One region of the Streptomyces rubellus genome, then DNA from elsewhere that is predicted to be linked to it. Evidence: predicted binding sites of a transcription regulator. Region 1 holds the regulator's gene; the other holds the start of a gene.

Region 1 (6,992 bases):
GTCCACGCCCGTCTCGGTCATCGTCTCCACGGCCAGCTCGCCGCGGTCCCCCTTGGGCAGCGCCTGGACGACGGTGATCCCCGGCCGCGGCACCGGCTCGGTGCGCACCCCGGACACGGCGACCTCCAGGCGCTCCTTGCCCGTGACGGCCGCGACGGTGCCGAACGCCCCGGTGCCCGCGCCGTCGGTGAGGACCACCTCCTCACCCGGGCGCAGCCGCCGCACCGAGACGGCGTGCCGCCCCTCGGGCCCCTCCAGCACCAGGACGGCGCCGGGGGCGGCCCCGGCCAGGATCCCGGGATCGGCGACGAAGACGGGGGCGGTCACACGGCCTCCGGACGGACGGGCGCGACGGCGGACACAGGCACGGACACGGCACGGGCGTACGGCCCGTCACCGCCCGTTGAACGCATCCTTCAGCCGCGAGAACAGGCCCTGCTGCCCCGGCTGGAACTGGCCCAGCGGCCGCTCCTCGCCCCGCAGCTTGGCCAGCCTGCGCAGCAGCTCCTCCTGCTCCGCGTCCAGCTTCGACGGGGTCTGGACCTCGACGTGGACGATCAGGTCGCCCCGGCCGCCGCCGCGCAGATGCGTCACACCGCGCTGGTGGAGCGGGATCGACTGGCCGGACTGGGTACCGGGCCGGATGTCGACCTCCTCCATGCCGTCCAGCGTCTCCAGCGGGACCTTGGTGCCCAGCGCCGCCGCCGTCATGGGGAGGGTGACCGTGCAGTGCAGGTCGTCGCCGCGGCGCTGGAAGACCGGGTGCGGGACCTCGTGGATCTCCACGTAGAGATCGCCCGCCGGACCGCCGCCGGGGCCGATCTCGCCCTCGCCGGCGAGCTGGATGCGGGTGCCGTTGTCCACCCCGGCCGGGATCTTCACCGTCAGGCTGCGCCGGGAGCGGACGCGCCCGTCGCCCGCGCACTCCGGGCACGGGTTCGGCACGATCGTGCCGAACCCGTGGCACTGCGGGCAGGGCCGCGAGGTCATGACCTGCCCCAGGAAGGAGCGGGTGACCTGCGAGACCTCGCCGCGGCCGCGGCACATGTCGCAGGTCTGCGCCGTCGTGCCCGGGGCCGCGCCCTCGCCGCTGCACGTGGTGCAGACGACCGCGGTGTCCACCTGGATGTCCTTGGTGGTGCCGAAGGCCGCCTCGTCCAGCTCGATGTCGAGCCGGATCATCGCGTCCTGGCCGCGCCGGGTTCGGGAGCGCGGCCCGCGCTGCGCGGCGGCGCCGAAGAAGGCGTCCATGATGTCCGAGAAGTTCCCGAACCCCGCGCCGAAGCCGCCGCCCCGGCCCGCCCCGGCGCCGCCCATCGGGTCGCCGCCGAGGTCGTACATCTGCTTCTTCTGCGGATCGGAGAGCACCTCGTAGGCGGTGTTGATCTCCTTGAACCGCTCCTGGGTCTTCGGATCCGGGTTCACGTCCGGGTGGAGCTCGCGCGCGAGCCTCCGGAATGCCTTCTTGATCTCGTCCTGCGAGGCATCGCGCTGCACGCCCAGGACCGCGTAGTAGTCCGTCGCCACTCTACGACTCCGCGAGGATCTGTCCGACGTAACGTGCCACTGCGCGTACCGCTCCCATCGTTCCGGGGTAGTCCATGCGGGTCGGTCCGACCACACCGAGCTTGGCGACCGCCTCGTCGCCCGAACCGTAACCGACCGAGACGACCGACGTGGAGTTCAGCCCCTCGTGTGCGTTCTCGTGACCGATTCGCACCGTCATGGTGGCGTCCTCGGTCTCTCCCAGCAGCCGGAGCAGCACGACCTGCTCCTCCAGCGCCTCCAGCACCGGCCGGATCGTCAGGGGGAAGTCGTGCGCGAAGCGGGTCAGATTGGCGGTGCCGCCGATCATCAGCCGCTCCTCGGTCTCCTCCACCAGTGTCTCAAGAAGTGTGGCGAGCACGGTGGAGACCGTCCCCCGGTCCTCGGCGTCGAAGGACTCCGGCAGGTCCTGCACCAGCCGGGGCACCTCGGAGAAGCGCTGGCCGACCACCCGGCTGTTGAGCCGGGCCCGCAGATCCGCCAGCGACGCCTCGGTGATGGGGGCGGGGCAGTCCACCACGCGCTGCTCGACCCGCCCGGTGTCCGTGATCAGCACGAGCATCAGCCGCGAGGGGGCGAGCAGCAGCAGCTCGACATGGCGCACGGTCGAACGGGTCAGCGAGGGGTACTGGACGACCGCCACCTGCCGGGTGAGCTGCGCCAGCAGCCGCACCGTGCGGCCGACGACGTCGTCGAGGTCGACGGCGCCCTCCAGGAAGTTCTGGATCGCCCTCCGCTCCGGCTTGGACAGCGGCTTGACCCCCGCCAGCCGGTCGACGAACAGCCGGTACCCCTTGTCCGTCGGGATACGGCCCGCGCTGGTGTGCGGCTGGGCGATGTAGCCCTCGTCCTCCAGGGCCGCCATGTCGTTGCGCACCGTGGCCGGGGAGACCTGCAGGTTGTGCCGCTCGGTCAGCGCCTTGGAGCCCACCGGCTCCTGGGTGCCGACGTAGTCCTGGACGATGGCGCGCAGCACCTCGAGTCTGCGTTCGCTGAGCACTTCGGCGCACCTCCCGTCCGGCGTCCGGCCGTCTTTCCGGTTCCTTCCCTGGCACTCTCGGCAGGCGAGTGCCAGTTTCCCTGAGCCAGTGTACGGCCGGTGACCACGGCCAGGGCAAGGGCGGCGGTCGAGCCGGGTGCGGAGCGGAGCGGCCCGCCCCCGCCGCCCGGCGGGCACGACCGGCCCGGTGGCGCTAGCGTCGCCCTATGGACGCCGGATGGGAAGAGCTCGCACCGGGAGTCGTACGTCACCGCATGCCCCGCTGGGACCACACGGTCGGCGCCGTCGCGGGTGCCGCCGGGATGCTCGTGGTGGACACGGGGGCCTCGCTTCGCGAGGGCGCGCGGATCCGGCGGGAGCTGCGCGGCCTGCTGGGCCGTCCGGCGACTCACGTGGCGCTGACCCATCCGCACTTCGACCACGTCCTGGGCACGGCCGCCTTCGCCGGGGTGGAGGTCTACGGGGCGGTGGGGTGCGACGAGTGGCTGGCGCGCTCGCGGGACGAGCTGCGGGACGACGCGGTGCGGCACGGCGCGGACCGGGAGGAGACCGCCCAGGCCGTCGACGTGCTGGTGTGCCCGCACCACCGGGTGCCCGGCGAGCTGACCGTCCCGTTGGGCGGCCGGGAGGCGCTGCTGGTCAACGCCGGCCCCGGGCACACCGCCTACGACCTGGCCGTCCTGGTGCCGCCCGCCGGGGCCGGCGGGCGGCCGGTGGTCTTCTGCGGCGACCTGGTGGAGGAGTCGGGCGAGCCGCAGGCCGGCCCGGACGCCCACCCCGCGCACTGGCCCGCCGCCCTGGACCGGCTGCTGGAGCTGGGCGGCGGGGACGCGGTGTACGTGCCCGGGCACGGCGCGGTGGTGGACGCCGCGTTCGTCCGCGCCCAGCGCGACGGACTGGCCCGGCGCTTCGGCGTTTCGTGAGGCCCCGCGCGTAACACAATGACCGCATGCGCAGCAGACAGTACGGCCCCGACCTGACCCCGCCCTGGAAGCGGAAGCGCCCGGCGCCCGAGGTGCCCGCCGAGCCGGACCTGGTGGTGGAGGAGGTCACCACCGGCTTCTGCGGGGCCGTGGTGCGCTGCGAGAAGACGGCGCAGGGCTTCACCGTCACCCTGGAGGACCGGTTCGGCAGGCACCGGGTCTTCCCGATGGAGCCGCGCGGCTTCCTGCTGGAGGGGAAGACCGTCACGCTGGTGCGGCCGAGGGCGGCGGCCCCGCCCGCCCCGGCCGCGCCCCGGCGCACCGCCTCCGGCTCGCTCGCCGTGCCCGGCGCCCGGGCGCGGGTGGCGCGGGCCGGGCGGATCTACGTCGAGGGGCGCCACGACGCGGAGCTGGTGGAGAAGGTCTGGGGTGACGACCTGCGGGTCGAGGGCGTCGTCGTGGAGTACCTGGAGGGCGTCGACGACCTGCCGGCGGTCGTCGAGGCGTTCGGCCCCACGCCCGACGCCCGGCTGGGGGTGCTGGTGGACCACCTGGTGCCCGGCTCGAAGGAGTCGCGGATCGCCGCGCGGGTGACCGGCGAGGACGTGCTGGTGGTCGGCCATCCGTACGTCGACGTCTGGCAGGCGGTGAAGCCGTCCGCGCTGGGCATCGACGCCTGGCCGGTCGTCCCGCGCGGCCAGGACTGGAAGACGGGCGTGTGCCGGGCGCTGGGCTGGCCGGAGAACACCGGCGCGGCCTGGCAGCGGATCCTGGGCTGTGTGCGCAGCTACACGGATCTGGAGCCGGGGCTGCTCGGCCCGGTGGAGCGGCTGATCGACCATGTCACGGTGGGCGGTCCCGCCGGGCCGTGACCCCGTGCCGCCCGGTGCCGGCGCCCGGTACCGGGCCGGATGCCGGACAATGGACGGCATGCCCTCCGCACCGCCCGACGGCGAGCCCGTCCCCGCCGACGGAGCCCTGCCCGCGTCCGCCCTGGCGGGCGCCGCGGACCGCCCGCTCGGCTTCTACCTGCACGTGCCGTACTGCGCGACGCGCTGCGGCTACTGCGACTTCAACACCTACACCGCGAGCGAGCTGCGCGGCTCCGGCGGTGTGCTCTCCTCCCGGGAGAACTACGCGGACCTCCTGGCCGAGGAGGTGCGGCTGGCCCGCAAGGTGCTCGGGGACGATCCGCGGCCGGTGGAGACGGTCTTCGTCGGGGGCGGCACCCCGACCCTCCTGCCCGCCGCCGACCTGGGGCGGATGCTCGCCGCGGTCCGTGCCGAGTTCGGGCTGGCCGAGGGCGCGGAGGTCACCACGGAGGCCAACCCCGAGTCCGTGGACCCGGCGTACCTGGCCGCCCTGCGCGAGGCGGGCTTCAACCGGATCTCCTTCGGCATGCAGAGCGCCCGGCGGCACGTCCTGGCCGTCCTGGACCGCACCCACACCCCCGGCCGCCCCGAGGCGTGCGTGGCCGAGGCCCGCGCGGCGGGCTTCGAGCACGTCAACCTGGACCTGATCTACGGCACCCCGGGCGAGAGCGACGACGACTGGCGGGCCTCCCTGGACGCCGCGCTCGGCGCCGGGCCGGACCACGTCTCGGCGTACGCGCTGATCGTCGAGGAGGGCACCGCGCTGGCCCGCCGCATCCGGCGCGGCGAGGTGCCCATGACCGACGACGACGTGCACGCCGACCGCTACCTGATCGCCGAGGAGATGCTGTCGGCGGCCGGTCTGGCCTGGTACGAGGTGTCCAACTGGGCGGCTTCCGGGGCCGCCCGCTGCCGCCACAACGAGCTGTACTGGACCGGCGCCGACTGGTGGGGCGCCGGCCCGGGGGCGCACAGCCATGTCGGGGGCGTCCGGTGGTGGAACGTGAAGCACCCCGGCGCGTACGCCCAGGCGCTCACCGAGGGCCGCTCACCGGGCGCGGGCCGCGAGGTGCTGGACGACGGCGACCGGCGGGTGGAGCGGATCCTGCTGGAGCTGCGGCTGGTGGACGGCGTACCGCTGGACGTGCTCGCCCCGGCCGGTACGCGGGCCGCCGGGCGGGCGCTGGCCGACGGGCTGCTGCGCCCGGACGCGTACGAGCGCGGCCGCGCGGCGCTCACCCTGCGCGGCCGGCTGCTGGCCGACGCGGTGGTGCGCGACCTGGTGGACTAGGTTCCCCGCGTTCCCCGGGGCACGGCGGCCCGGGCCCTCCGGGCACACGGCACCCCCCCCGGCCACCGCCGGGAGGTGCCCTCAGCGCGGACACCGGGGCCGCCCGGGTGCACCCGGCACGAGGGCGGTTCCCCGCCTCGTGCCGCCTTTCCGCCCACCGGTACGCCGTCGCACCCGGCGGGCGGTTGTCAGACCCTCCTGGGATGCTCCCCGCATGGAGACGACGGATACAGCGGACCGGGCGGACCGGGCGGATCCGGCGGTGACGCTGCAGCTGACGGTCGACTGCGCCGATCCGCGGCGGCTGGTCACCTTCTGGTGCGAGGCGCTGGGTTACGTGCCCGAGCCCCCGCCCGGCGGGCACACCACCTGGCGGGAGTACTGGCAGGAGATGGGCGTGCCCGAGGACGAGCTGGCCGGCGGCGCCGGCGAGACGCCCGAGTCGATCACGGATCCGGCGGGGCGGGGGCCGCGCATGTGGTTCCAGAAGGTCCCGGAGCCCAAGACGGTGAAGAACCGGGTGCACCTCGACCTGAAGGCCGGCGGCGGGCGCGGGGTCCCGCTCGCGGAGCGCAGACGGCGGGTCGAGGAGAAGGTGGCGGGGCTGGTGGCGGCGGGCGCCGCGGTGCTGCGGACGATGGACGAGCCCGGCACGGACTACTACGGCGTCGTCCTGCGGGATCCGGAGGGCAACGAGTTCTGCGTCGCCTGACCGGCCGCCCGGCCGCGCCCTGCCGGAAGGCCCGGGCCCGTCCGGAGGGAGCACACACGGGGGTGCTCCCTCCGGACGCCGGGCGCCGCCCGGCTCACTTCTCGCGGGCGCCCTCGTACATCTCCTCGATGAGGTGGCCGAACTTCTTCTCCACCGCGGGCCGCTTCAGCTTCAGGCTCGGGGTGAGCTCGCCGTGCTCGATGTCCAGGTCGCGGGGCAGGACGCGGAACTTCTTGATCGTCTGCCAGCGCTGGAGCCCCTCGTTGAGCTGCCGCACATAACCGTCGACCAGCTCGCGCACCTCCTCGGAGGCGACGACCTCCGCGTAGCCGCGACCCGCCTGCCCGTGCTCGGCCGCCCAGCCCATGAGGGCGGCCTCGTCGAGCGCGATGAGCGCGGTGCAGTAGTTGCGGTCGGCGCCGTACACCAGGATGTTGGAGACGTACGGGCAGATGGCCTTGAACTGGCCCTCGATCTCGGCCGGGGCGATGTACTTGCCGCCCGAGGTCTTGATCAGGTCCTTCTTGCGGTCGGTGATCCGCAGGTAGCCGTCGGCCGACAGCTCGCCGATGTCCCCGGTGTGCAGCCAGCCGTCCGGCTCCAGGACCTCCTCGGTCTTCTCCGGCAGCCCGTGGTAGCCCTGCATGAT
Region 2 (6,992 bases), on a different contig from region 1:
CACGGACGTGCTCGACTGGGCGCGCGACCCGGTCAGCCTCAACATGTCCGTGGACGACGAGGGCGAGACGCAGTTCGGTGACCTGCTGGAGGACACCTCCGCGACCTCTCCGGAGGACTCCGTGCTCGTGATGCTGCGGCGTGAGGAGCTGGAGGACATGATCGGGCGCCTGGACGACCGCACCGCCTCCATCATCCGCGCGCGCTACGGCATCGAGGACGGGCGCGAGCGCACGCTGACGGAGGTCGGCAAGCAGCACGGCCTGACGCGGGAACGCATCCGCCAGATCGAGAAGCACGCCCTGCTGGAACTGAAGAAGATGGCTCGTGACACGGGCTTCGACGCGGCGGCGTGACCGGACGGGGCACGGCGGAACGCATCGTGCCGCGCGACCCCGGCCCCCGGAACGCCCCCGCAGAAGACCCGCGCCGAACCGGCGCGATCCGCACGACCAGAGCCCCGGCACTCCCCGAGTGACCGGGGCTCTGCCGTGCCCAGGGGATGCCGCCTCCGGTCCCGGAGGCCCTCCCGGTGGTCGGCTCAGGAACGGGGGCGGCCGTAGAGGTCGCGGTAGGCGGGGAACACCCCGCCCGGACCGTCCACGCCCTCCGCGGCCAGCACCGCCTTCACCACGGCCCGTGTCAGGGTGTCGGCACCGGCGGCCAGTACGGCGTTGAACTCCTCGACGGCCTCGAACCCGGTGGGCTCCCCGGTGGCGGAACCGTCGGCCGCCTCCCGCGCGGACGCCGGCCGGGCCCCGGTGGCCAGGGCGAACACGGTGTCCCCGTCGGTGAGCAGATGTACCGGGCGGACCGCGCGGGCCAGCCCGTCGTGCGAGGTGCCCGCCAGCTTGTGCGCCTGGGCGCGGGAGAGCGCGGCGTCGGTGGCCACCACGGCCAGGGTGGTGTTGAGCGGCGCGCGTACGGAGGCGGCCGTACGGCGCTCGGACTCCCGCCGGGCGGCGACCAGCCGGCGCAGCGCCTCGGTGTGCTCGGCCGCGGGGGGCAGGGCCGGACGCCCGCCGCCGTACAGCTCGCCGTAGAGCGCGCCCGTCGCCGGGTCGAGCACCGAGCCCGCGGCGTTGACCACGACCAGCGCGCCCACGGTCGTGCCCGAGGGCAGGACCGCGCTCGCGGTGCCCACCCCGCCCTTGAGGCCGCCCGCCACCGCTCCTGTCCCGGCGCCGACACAGCCCTGGGGCACCGGGCTCCCGGGGGCCGTACGGCCGGCGGCCCCGGCCGCCTCGCGGCCGAGCGCGGCGTCCGGGCGGGACCGCCAGGAGCCGCCGCGGCCGAGGTCGAAGAGGCACGCGGCCGGAACCACCGGCACCACCTGCTCCGGTCCGGGGCCGACCCGGAAGCCGCGGCCCCGCTCCGCCAGCCAGTCCACGACCCCGCAGGCCGCGTCCAGCCCGAACGCGCTGCCGCCGGTCAGCACCACGGCGTCGACGCGCTGCACCAGGTTGCGGGGGTCGAGGGCGTCGGTCTCCCGGGTGCCGGGGCCGCCGCCCCGTACGTCCACCGCGGCCACCGCCCCGCCCTCCGGCGCGAGGACCACCGTCGTGCCCGTCAGCCGGCCGTCGCCCCGGTACCGGGCATGGCCGACCCGCAGTCCCGTCACGTCCGTCAGTGCGTCCAGGGGGCCGGTGGCCTCCGCTGCTCCCGTGCTGCCCGTGCTGTCCGTGGTGTTCATACCGGCCATGGTCCCCGGTACGGCCCCGGGGGTGGCCGCCGCGACGCTCCCGGGGCGGCGGGCCGGGACCGGGGCCGCCGTACCCTGGGGGCATGGACACCCCCGCCACTCCCGGTCCCGGGCACCGCGCCCCGGCGGACCCGGCTTCCGCACTGGACTTCACCGACCCGCTGAGCCGGCCGTCGGGCGACGACACCGACCGGGGCTGGGGCGAGCGGACGGACACGGCGGGCGGCGACGCGGCCGACCTGGCCCGCTTCCTGGAGGAGAAGCCCCCGCACCATCTGTGAGGCAGGAACGCGGGGGCGGACGCGGACACCGGCACGGGTGCGGGTGTACGGCGGGGGATGTCCGGACTACGACCGGCCGGTGCCTCCCGCCGGGCCGCCGCCAGTGGCTCCCGGACCGCCGGGGGCACCGCGCTGCGGGCCCGGCCCGGCCGCGCCCGCCGTCGCGCCCTGCTCGGCGCGGAGGGCGACCAGGGTGTCGCGGATCTCGGCGAGCAGCTCCACCTCGGTCTTCTGGGCGGGCGTCGCGGCCGCCTTCGCCGCCTCCTCGGCGTCCAGGGCGTCCAGCCGCTCCTTGAGCTTGTTCATGGGCACGATCATGAGGAAGTACACGACCGCCGCGGTGATCAGGAAGGTCAGGGAGGCGCTCAGCACCGTGCCCCACTTGATCGTGATGCCGCTGGCGGCCGCACCCGTCGCCTCGTCGACGACGCACGGGCCCTGGAGGCAGGAGTGGTAGCGGTCGAGGTCCTTGGGCCCGATGGAGCCCACCACCGGGTTGATGACGCCCTCCACGACCGAGTTCACGATCTTGGTGAAGGCCGCTCCGATGACGACGGCAACGGCCAGGCCGACCACGTTGCCCCGCATCAGGAAGGCCTTGAACCCGTTCAGGACGCCCTGCTTCTCGCTCAACGGACTGCCTCTCTGCACATGCGCGCCGACCCTCGCCGGCGGAACACAGCACACGCTGCATGATCGCCGCGCCGGCTGTCCAGTTCACGGGTCCGCCCGGGACGGGCCCCGGGAGCGGCCGATCGGTGGAGGTCAGCACAGGACCACCGCCAGCCGGGAGTGTGCGGCGGCCCCGGCGAGCCGGGCCGCCACGGGCCGTGGCACCGAGAGCACCACCAGCGCCCCGGCCTCTTCGCCGGAGGCACCGGAGAGACCGGACGCACCGGAGTCGCCGGAGCCGGGCTCGTCCGGACCGGGACCGGGAACGGCGGCCACCCGCACGTTCCGGGCGACGGTCCGGGCAGGACGGTCGGCCGGTACGCCCGCGGCGGTGCCGTCGACGGCGGTGGCCAGTACGTCCACCCGGTCGCCGGGCCGCAGCAGCCGCACCACGGCGGCGTCCGGAATCCGCACCGGGGCCTCGACCTCGGCCGCCGTGTCACCGCCGTGCCCGGGCGAGGACCGGGCCGATGCCGATGCCGGCGGTACGGGTGGCGCGGGTGGTGCCGGTGCCCGTTCCGCCGCGGGCCGGAGCGCCGAGGGGGCCGACTCCCCGCCGGGCCCGCCGCGCGGCGCCCAGGCCACGGCCACCGTGGCGGCCGCGGCGAGGGAGACGGCCACCGCACGTCTGCCCCGTCCCGCCGTCCGCAGCGGTCCGAGGAGACCGCGCCCGGTGCGCACCGGTTCGAACTCCGGCACGGGACAGGAAGGAGGCGGACAGGAGGACGGCGGAGGGAAAGAGGGCCGGGGGAGGAGCGGAGAGGAGGGGCAGGGGGAGGAGGACACCGCGGTCACCGCCTTGGAGAGGGAACCCCCTCACGATGGCCGGTTCCGCGCGAGTCCGTCGGACCCTGTGGACGGTCCACGGGCTGTGGAAAACTCCGTCACCCACACGGGTCGCACACGTCCCGCACGCCCCATCAGCCGTCCCACGGCGGTCCGTGGGGCAGTCGGGTCGGCCCTACGGCAGCGCGATCCCCGGATCCATGCCGTCCAGCGCGCCCGCGCATCCGCACTCCCGCTCCACCGGCAGCCCGGCCACCACGTCGAAGAGCACCTCGCGCAGCCGTCCGACGTTCTGCGCGAAAACCCTGAGCACCTCCTCGTGCGAGACGCCCTCGCCCGTCTCCGCGCCGGCGTCCAGGTCGGTGACCAGCGCGATCGAGGTGTAGCACAGGGCGAGTTCCCGGGCGAGGACGGCCTCGGGGTGACCGGTCATCCCGACCACGGACCAGCCCTGTGCCGCGTGCCAGCGCGACTCCGCACGGGTCGAGAAGCGCGGTCCCTCGACCACCACCATCGTGCCGCCGTCCACCGGCTCCCAGCCCCGGCCGCGGGCCGCCGCGAGCGCGACCGTACGGCCCGCTCCGCAGTAGGGGTCGGCGAAGGTCAGGTGCACCACGTTCGGCACCGAGCCGTCGGCCAGCGCCTCGCCGTCGTAGTACGTCTGGACGCGTGACTTCGTACGGTCCACCAGTTGGTCCGGGACGACCAGGGTGCCCGGCCCGTACTCGGGGCGCAGACCGCCCACCGCGCACGGCCCCAGCACCTGGCGCACGCCGACCGAGCGCAGGGCCCAGAGGTTGGCGCGGTAGTTGACGTGGTGCGGCGGGAGGTGGTGCTTGCGCCCGTGCCGGGGCAGGAAGGCGACCCGCCGCCCGGCGACCTCGCCGAGGAAGAGGGAGTCGCTCGGTGGGCCGTAGGGCGTCTCCACCGTGAGCTCCGTCACGTCGTCCAGGAAGGAGTAGAACCCGGACCCGCCGATGACGCCTATCTCCGCCTGCGGAGCGCTTCCTGCCTGAGAAGTCATGGCCGTCACCCTAGCCCGCGCGGCGGGTACGCCACCGGATCCCACCGGATCCCACCGGATCCCGCCGCGGCCCGGCGGGGTCCGGCGGCGCTGGGGAGCCGGACGGGGCGTGGAGCCGCCGTGCTGCCTCAGGCCGCCGTCGAGCCCGCCTTGGAGGACGAGCCGCTCGACGAGGACGACGAACCCGACGAAGAGGAGGACGACGAGCTGTCGCTCTTCTTCTCGGCCGAGGACAACGACGAGGCCGAAGACGACGAGCCGCCGGACGAGGAGCCGCGGCTGTCGTTCCGGTAGAAGCCGGAGCCCTTGAAGACGATGCCGACCGCCGAGAACACCTTCTTCAGGCGTCCCGCGCAGCTCGGGCACTCGGTGAGCGCGTCGTCGGTGAACTTCTGAACCGCTTCCAGGCCCTCGCCGCACTCGGTGCACTGGTACTGATAGGTCGGCACTTGCTCCTCCTGGCACTCTTACCTGTGGAGTGCTAACGACGCACCATGGTGCAGCATTCCGGCGGCTTAGTCCACTGCGGACGGCCGACGGTGACCCTCGCCACGTGTCGTCACCCGCTCCGCGTCCTCCGTCCGGAGTCCCCTCCGGAGTCCCCTCCGGAGTCCTGCCCGGGGTCCCGGACGGGCCCCGGGCGGGACGGACGGAAGGAGACCGGCCCCTTCGCCGCCGGGGCGTCCGGTGCCGCGGGGACCAGCCGCCCGCGCAGTACCGCGACGGTCACCAGCGCGAGCGCGGTGGCCAGCGGCGGCACCGCGAACCCGGCGTTCGTCCCGAAGCCGTCCACCAGCTGCCCGGCCGCCGTCGCCGCCCCGGCCTGCCCCAGCGCGACCGCCCCGGTCAGCCAGGTGAACGCCTCGGTGCGGACGGTCGGCGGGGTCAGCCGCTCCACCAGCGTGAAACCGGTGATCAGACTCGGGCCGATGCCCGCGCCGGCCAGCAGCCCGAGAACGGCCAGCGGCACCACCGCGTCCACCGCCCACAGCGGCGCGGTGGCCAGCACCAGCAGCCCGTACGAGACCAGCAGCCGCCGCCGCGGGGACGACCGCCAGGTCAGCGCCCCGTAGCCGAGGCCGGCCAGCATGTTGCCCGCCGCGAAGATCCCGTACAGCACGCCGTTGAGACCCGGCTGCCCGATGTGCTCGGTGTAGGCGGCCAGTGACACCTGCATGCCGCCGAACACCGCGCCGACGCCCAGGAAGGCGACGATCAGCACCCGTACGCCCGGCACCGACAGCGCCGACGCGTGCGGACCGCCGTCCGTCCCGGCGCCCGCGGCGCCCCGGGTGCGGCGGTGAGCCGGTGGCTGGGTACGGCGCCGCGCCGCGAAGAGCAGCCCGCCGACGACGGTGAGGACGCCCTCCGCGGCCAGCCCGGCGGCCGGATGCACCCCGGTGCACAGCGCGGTGGCCAGCACCGGGCCGAGGACGAAGGTCAGCTCGTCGGTGACCGACTCCAGCGCCGCCGCCGTCGGCAGCATCCCGGGGCGGTCCCGCAGCAGGTGCGCCCAGCGGGCCCGCACCATCGGGCCGACCTGCGGCACCGAGGCGCCGGTGGGCACGGCCGTCACCAGCAGCGCCCACAGCGGGGCCCCGGACAGGGCCAGCGAGACCAGCAGGGCGACGGAGGCGGCGTGCAGCGCGATGCCGGGCAGCAGGACGGCGCGCTGGCCGAAGCGGTCGGCGAGCCGTCCGGCGCGCGGCGCGCACAGGGCCATCGCGACCCCGGCGGTCGCGGACACCGTGCCCGCCGCGCCGAACGAGCCGGTGGTGTCCTCGACCAGCAGCACGATGCCCAGGGTCAGCATCGCGAACGGCTGGCGGGCCAGGAAGCCGGGCACCAGGAACGTCCAGGCGCCGGGTGTGCGCAGCAGTTCCCGGTAGCCGGCCTTCCGGGAGGGGCCCCGGGAGGGGCCGCCGGACGCGCCGGGGGGATCCGGTTCAGGGTTGACCGAGGAAGTGACCGTGGTGGTCACGACCTGACCTTTCTGCCGCCTGGTAGCGCGCCCCGGGCGCCGTACGGCGGGCGTACGGCGGCCGCGCGGGGGCGGCCGAGGGCTGTCCTCTCACGCGGGAACCGCGGGCGCGGCACACTGCCGGGCGGCCGGGCGGTCGCGTCAGCCCTGCATCAGGCGGAGTCGGAGCTCCGGAAGTCGGACGAAGTCGGGTTTCAGGTTAACCCACCGCCCACCGGCGGGCAGGGGAGGCGGGCGGGCCGCGGACGTCCCGGCCGGGCTGACGGGCAGCCGGCCGGGACGGGCGGGTGCCTCAGCGCCGGGAGCCGCCCAGCGCCGTGCTGCCCGCCGCCCCCAGCCAGCCCGCCAGCTTGCCGCCGCGCCCCACGGCCATCAGCCGCCGCTCGGCGGCCTCGCGCACCTCGTCGGTGGCGATCACCAGCAGCTCGTCGCCGTGCCGCAGAACGGTCGTCGGTCCCGGTACGAAGCTGCTGTCCCCCCGCACGATCAGGGTGACCGCGGCTCCTTTCGGCAACCGGAGCTCGCCGACCTCCACGTTGTGCATCCG

The links. Region 1 encodes HrcA, which represses chaperone genes, less so after heat shock. Its sites were predicted from a motif close to TTNGCACTCNGNNNNNCNGAGTGCNAA; they were not measured.
Region 2: a site for HrcA is predicted at 4,923-4,949, ahead of V1L54_RS03235 (FmdB family zinc ribbon protein). Genes of this name have one in related genera too.

What each region holds. Positions count from the first base shown of each region.
Region 1 covers NZ_JAZDCX010000001.1:453,452-460,443, reverse strand. Annotated here, with positions in the region: gene V1L54_RS01945 (16S rRNA (uracil(1498)-N(3))-methyltransferase) at 1-327, opposite strand, end outside; gene dnaJ (molecular chaperone DnaJ) at 394-1,527, opposite strand; gene hrcA (heat-inducible transcriptional repressor HrcA) at 1,529-2,545, opposite strand; gene V1L54_RS01930 (MBL fold metallo-hydrolase) at 2,752-3,468, shown strand; gene V1L54_RS01925 (DUF3097 domain-containing protein) at 3,495-4,340, shown strand; gene hemW (radical SAM family heme chaperone HemW) at 4,399-5,631, shown strand; gene V1L54_RS01915 (VOC family protein) at 5,846-6,343, shown strand; gene V1L54_RS01910 (AMP-dependent synthetase/ligase) at 6,438-6,992, opposite strand, start outside.
Region 2 covers NZ_JAZDCX010000002.1:184,718-191,709, forward strand. Annotated here, with positions in the region: gene V1L54_RS03205 (sigma-70 family RNA polymerase sigma factor) at 1-355, shown strand, start outside; gene V1L54_RS03210 (P1 family peptidase) at 541-1,701, opposite strand; gene V1L54_RS03215 (hypothetical protein) at 1,785-1,982, shown strand; gene mscL (large conductance mechanosensitive channel protein MscL) at 2,049-2,615, opposite strand; gene V1L54_RS03225 (RcpC/CpaB family pilus assembly protein) at 2,748-3,353, opposite strand; gene V1L54_RS03230 (S-methyl-5'-thioadenosine phosphorylase) at 3,616-4,464, opposite strand; gene V1L54_RS03235 (FmdB family zinc ribbon protein) at 4,593-4,913, opposite strand; gene V1L54_RS03240 (MFS transporter) at 5,024-6,343, opposite strand; gene V1L54_RS03245 (potassium/proton antiporter) at 6,738-6,992, opposite strand, start outside.